DNA from 2 places in the Vibrio sp. WZ-1 genome. Region 1 is predicted to be linked to the other one. Evidence: predicted binding sites of a transcription regulator. Region 1 holds the regulator's gene; the other holds the start of a gene.
The links. The regulator CRP, encoded in region 1, controls carbon source genes, mostly activating them, when cyclic AMP is high. The targets are predictions, from matches to a motif close to TGTGANNNNNNTCACA.
Positions count from the first base shown of each region.

Region 2: the regulator CRP is predicted to act here: its motif matches at 2,218-2,233, upstream of gltB (glutamate synthase large subunit).

Region 1 is NZ_JBQEQR010000043.1:16,686-19,882, reverse strand. It holds gene astD (succinylglutamate-semialdehyde dehydrogenase) at 1-318, shown strand, start outside; gene ACTS60_RS01825 (DUF1338 domain-containing protein) at 583-1,374, shown strand; gene crp (cAMP-activated global transcriptional regulator CRP) at 1,599-2,231, opposite strand; gene ACTS60_RS01815 (phosphoribulokinase) at 2,471-3,197, opposite strand, start outside.
Region 2 is NZ_JBQEQR010000083.1:80,270-83,466, reverse strand. It holds gene gltB (glutamate synthase large subunit) at 1-1,958, opposite strand, end outside; gene ACTS60_RS20285 (TIGR01212 family radical SAM protein) at 2,512-3,197, shown strand, end outside.

The DNA of each region.
Region 1 (3,197 bases):
CAAGTTGTACGCTACCAAGGGCTAGAGAAAGCGGTAGAACTGGCGAACGATACGCGCTTTGGTCTATCGGCAGGTCTGGTTTCAACCGACGACCAAGAGTGGGAATACTTCGTTGACCACATTCGTGCCGGCATCGTGAACCGCAACCGTCAGTTGACGGGCGCAAGTGGTGATGCGCCATTTGGTGGGCCGGGTGCGTCGGGTAACCTACGTCCAAGTGCTTACTACGCAGCAGACTACTGTGCGTACCCAATGGCATCAATGGAAGGGCAAGAGACGGTCTTGCCTGAAACATTGAGCCCGGGTGTAAGCCTGTAATAGAGAAATACGAAGCGGTGACAAAGTATCGCTGCTTCTCTCTGCCAGAGCTATTTACCAAGTTAGGATTTCGGTAAGCGCGCTGGCAAACGCCAAAGGCGAGCTCAAGACTCTCCAGAGCGTGTTGACTGACTGGCACTTATGCCGCACATACCGTCACAGGTTGATGACTGCTCGTTCGTGATTCTGGACAGCTTTAGGGCTGTGAACGAGTGGTCAACTTCCTCTTACCCCTAACTCTACATTTCATAACAAGGAGTCGTTATGACGCCCGATGTGTTATTTGAATCGCTATGGCAAGACTACATTCAACGTCTTTGTCCTTCTGCTGCTAAAGTTCATCAACTTCTTCAAGAAGATGAGCCTCTGATTAATGACCATATTGCGTTACGTACGTTTAATGTCGCTCCCCTAGGCATTGAAACGCTGGCGAAGCCATTCTTGGCAGTGGGTTATAAAGCCTGTGGTGATTACGTATTTGAAAGCAAAAAGCTGGTGGCAAAACATTTTGAGCACCCAGATCCGAAGCAGCCAAAAGTCTTCATCAGTGAATTGAAAGTGGATGAGTGCTCAGCAGAGCTACAAGCCATCGTTCATAAACTGGTAGAGCAGGTTGATGCTTCTAAACTGACAAACAGCGACTTCTTGTACGGCGGTCGTTTATGGGATCTCAGCTATGCTGATTTCCAAACCTTGGCGAAAGAGAGTGAGTACGCTTCGTGGCTTGCTGCGCACGGTTACGGAGCTAACCACTTCACAGTGAGTGTGAATCAGCTCAACCAGCATCAAGAAGTAAAGCAAGTAAACGACCATCTACGTACAGCAGGCTTCACCATCAATGAAAATGGCGGCGAAGTAAAAGGCACGCCAGAGGTGCTACTAGAGCAATCATCGACCATGGCAGACAAAGTGCCAGTGACCTTTACTGAAGGCGTTGAGGTGATTCCAGGGGGCTTCTACGAGTTTGCTAAGCGCTACTCAATGGATAACGGTGAGTTGTACCCAGGATTTGTAGCGGCATCAGCAGATAAGATTTTCGAAAGCACCAACGGTTAATAGATACGAGAACGGGCTATGACCTATGGGGGCGGGAACGCTTTGCTGGGGGAGGTTTTAACTCTCGGAATCTGAGAGGGCTGTATCTCTAAGGACGAAGTCCGCTCTCGGAACGCAGCGATCCCGACTCTCGATTCTTTGTTTTCCGTTCCCGATTCCCACAAAAGAAAAAGCCACCAAACTTTCATTTGGTGGCTTTTAAATTTTTTAAACGTTAATCGAGATTAACGAGTTCCGTAAACAACGATAGTTTTACCGTGCGCAGAAATTAGGTTCTGCTCTTCTAGCATCTTCAAGATACGACCTACTGTCTCACGAGAACAGCCAACGATTTGACCGATTTCTTGACGAGTGATCTTGATTTGCATGCCGTCTGGGTGCGTCATCGCATCTGGCTGTTTAGCAAGGTTCAGAAGAGTCTGAGCGATACGACCAGTTACGTCTAGGAACGCTAGGTCACCCACTTTTTGGCTAGTAACTTGTAGACGACGAGCCATTTGCGCAGAAAGGCGCATTAGGATGTCTGGGTTAACTTGGATAAGTTGACGGAATTTCTTGAAAGAAATCTCTGCCACTTCACAAGGAGATTTAGCGCGAACCCAAGCTGTACGCTCTTGGTCTTCTTCGAATAGACCAAGCTCACCAATGAAGTCGCCTTGGTTTAGGTAAGAAAGGATCATTTCCTTACCTTCTTCGTCTTTGATAAGAACCGCAACAGAACCTTTAACGATGTAGTACAAAGTCTCTGCTTTTTCGCCCGCGTGAATTAGCGTGCTTTTTGATGGGTACTTATGAATATGACAGTGTGAAAGAAACCACTCTAATGTTGGGTCGGTTTGAGGTTTACCTAGAACCATAATATCTCACTTCCTCTGCAGGGTACGCTTGCGCTATCCATATTTTAGCTAAGCCTGAATTGGCTTACTAGAATAAGAGCACTTTTTATATGCTGCAAGCTCTCTTGTGTTTCGGTTAGAAATAGTATCCTTTTTCGGAAACGATTTCTTGATTTTAATCGTGCCATGATTGAGATTTTGTAAGCAAAACTGTGCACATGATCACGGTATGAAAAGTAAACACCTTATTGAAAGGGCTTTTAGCCAATTTTCCCAGTTTCGATCAACTGCTGTAAGATTGGTCTGACGATGAGCTCCATAGCAAAACTCATCTTACCGCCCGGCACCACAATGGTGTTATGACGAGACATGAATGAGCCATCAATCATAGCCAGGAGGTATGGAAAGTCGACATTCTTGATGCCACGTAGGCGGATAACGACGAAGCTTTCATCCAAACTTGGGATGCCTTTGGCGTTAAGTGGGTTGGAAGTATCGACGGTTGGCACACGCTGAAAGTTGATATGAGTCCGCGAGAATTGCGGGGTAATGTAGTTGAGGTAATCGTCCATCGAGCGCACGATCGAATCCATTACCGCCTCTCGGGAGTGGCCTCTGTCGCGAGTGTCGCGAACGAACTTTTGAATCCATTCCAGGTTCACAATGGGTACCATGCCAATCAGAAAGTCCACATGGCGAGCCACGTTGACGTCACCATCGACAACACCACCGTGTAAACCTTCATAGAACAGTACGTTGCTGTCTTCTGGTAAGTCTTGCCATGGTGTGAAGGTGCCTGGCATTTGATTGTAGGGGACGGCCTCATCGAAGGTATGCAGATAGCGACGCACGCTGCCGGTCCCTTCTTCACCATACTTTCGGAAGAATTCTTCTAACCCTGGGAAGTCATTTGCTTGCGGACCAAAGTAGCTGATGTGTCTACCTTGCTCGCGAGCCTTACGGATCTCGACATCCATCTCCGGGCGA
Region 2 (3,197 bases), on a different contig from region 1:
TGGTGTACTGCGCCAACTGCCAGCATTGCTGGGATCGCCGCGTGGTTTGAGTTCACTGCACGGTCAGTTAGTAGGATGATTGAGTAACCATCGATAACCGCGTCTTCTGCGTATTGGCAAATACGTTTTAGTGCGCGCTCAAGCTTACCTTGATCTTCATTGGCTTGGAATACGATATCCAACGTCTTCGCTTGTAGGTGCTCGTTATCGATCGCACGCAGTTTCTCAAGTTCAGAGTTCGCCAGAACTGGTGATTCCAATTCGACTTTCTGACAGTGAAGTGGTGTTTCAGTCAGAAGGTTTTGGTCTTTACCCAAGTACGTGTTCAGCGACATCACCATACGCTCACGGATCGGGTCGATCGGTGGGTTAGTTACCTGTGCAAACAGCTGCTTGAAGTAGTTTGAAAGGTGCTGAGACTGATGAGATAGAACCGCAAGAGGCCAGTCGGCACCCATTGCTGACAATGGTTCTTTCGCGTCATTCGCCATTGGAACGATGATTTCGTTCACTTCTTCAGTGCTCACACCGAAAGCTTGTTGACGGTGCAGCAAGCGCTCAGGAGAAGGTTGACTGAACTGGTTGCTCGCATCTGGCAGTTTCTTCAAGCTCAGTAGGTTTTCTTCTACCCACTTCTCGTAAGGCTGCGCTGTTGCGATGGTGTCTTTCACTTCTTCATCAGAGATGATGCGACCTTGCTCTAGGTCCGCAACAAAGATACGGCCTGGTTGCAGACGACCACGGAACTCAACGTTCTCTGGTTCAATATCCACAACACCAGATTCAGATGCCATCACTAGGAAGTTGTCTTTGGTCACTGTGTAGCGAGAAGGGCGCAGACCGTTACGGTCGAGTGTCGCACCAACTTGAACACCGTCAGTAAAACATACTGAAGCAGGACCATCCCATGGTTCCATGATGTTCGCGTGGTACTGGTAGAACGCGCGGCGCTTAGGATCCATGTTTTTGTTTTCTTGCCATGCTTCCGGAATCATCATCATCAATGCGTGTGGCAGGCTGCGACCAGAAAGAACTAGGAGCTCAAGTGCCATGTCAAAGTTAGATGAATCCGAGCTGCCTTCCTGACAGATAGGAAGAAGCATGTCGATTTCAGCCTGAGTAAACAGGTCTGATTCTAGAATTGCTTCACGGGCTTTCATCCAGTTCAAGTTACCGCGAACTGTATTGATTTCACCGTTGTGGGCAATGTAACGGAAAGGCTGTGCAAGACGCCATTTCGGGAAGGTGTTGGTAGAGAAACGAGAGTGTACCAGTGCTAGTGCGGTCACCATGGTCGGGTTTTGTAGATCAAGGAAGTACTGAGGTACTTGCTCTGTCGTTAACTGACCTTTGTACACCAATGTCTTGTAAGACATTGAGTTAATGTAGAAGTCGTCACCAATGTTCGAAACGCTTTCTAGGCAAACTCGCACTGTGTAGTTACGAAGTACGTACAGTTTGCGCTCTAGCTCTTCAGGTGTGATGCCAGGGCCACCAGAGATAAACACATGCTCAAACTGAGGCTCTGTGCTTAGTGGGTCTGCACCGATCATTGAGTTGTCGGTTGGCAAAACGCGATAGCCGATAACTTCAAGATCTAGACGCTGGGCATTGCGCTCTAGAATGTCACGACACTGTGCGCGTTTGTATTCGTCTTTCGGGAAGAGAACGACACCAACACCATACTTTTCAAACGAAGGCAGTTTAATGCCTAGCTTAACAGCTTCTTCTAATAGGAATTCATGAGGTTTTTGTAACAAGATACCTGCGCCATCACCACTGCAAGGGTCACAACCTTGACCACCACGGTGTTCCATGCGAGCCAGCATATCCAATGCTTGAGTCACTACTTCATGAGATTTACGGTTTTTAAGGTGAGCAACAAAACCGATACCACAAGCGTCATGCTCCAGCTCCGGAGTGTACAGACCCTGTGGATTTTGCTCTCTATCTACCATAGATACATCCTTCCAGTTCAATGTCGACGTAAGAACCCCAGACAGATCTTGGCTGTCTATGGACGTTCTGCACGTCTTATCCTTTATATTTATGATTCGCCACTGGCCGAGGTTGACCAGTCTTGATTCCTTTCCGTATCTCGCAGGAAAAATTTTGCGAGAAAAACAATCCTTGGTGATATCCCTTTATTTATTGCCACAATTTAGTGACTTATATAGGTGGGAGCGGGATAACACCGACAATTCCCGTCGTTGATATTGTAATAAAAGTCACAAAAACGGCGGGGTTGTGTAAGTATCCTACAATTTTGTGACTTCGGAATGCAACGAAAAGTCGCCTTTGTGACCCAAATTTTTCGTTTAAATATGCACTATTTGTTTAACATTTACGCAACATTGCACGTTTTGAGTTGGTTTTATGCAGTTTTATTGATTTGGCTCCGCTACCAGGTTGTTTGAATTAACTAGAATCGTTTGTTTTTTCTTGCAGGGATGTAATTTTGTTACATAGATCGTAGTGAGATTTATTACGGTTTACTATTGGTGAGAATTTATGCAGTTACATGAGTTGGTCAACACACTAGGCCAAGATCTACAGCGTCGTTACGGTGAAAAAGTCCATAAGCTGACTTTACACGGTGGTTTCAGTTGTCCAAATCGCGATGGCACCATTGGTCGAGGAGGATGCACATTTTGTAATGTGGCCTCGTTTGCCGATGAAGAAGTCCAGATCAAAAGTATTCACGAACAATTGAAAGATCGTGCTGGAGAGATCCATCGAGCGAAGAAGTACCTAGCATATTTTCAGGCATACACCAGTACCTATGCAGAAGTACAAGTCCTCAAAAACATGTATGAGGAAGCATTGAAGGCAGCAGATATAGTCGGTCTCTGCGTGGGTACTCGTCCAGATTGCGTGCCTGATGCAGTATTAGACTTATTGTCTGATTACGTGCACCAAGGTTACGAGATTTGGCTAGAGCTAGGTCTTCAAACTGCCAACAATGACACCCTCAAGCGTATCAACCGAGGTCATGATTTTGAGTGCTACGCTGAGATCACCAAACGTGCTCGAGCTCTAGGCATAAAGGTGTGTACGCATCTGATCGTTGGCCTGCCGAAAGAAACCCGTGATGACAACGTTGAAACATTGCGAAAAGTTCTGGATGTCGGCACTGACGGTATTAAGTTACATGGCCTACATATTGTTGATGGCAGCACTATGGCAAAAGCGTGGCG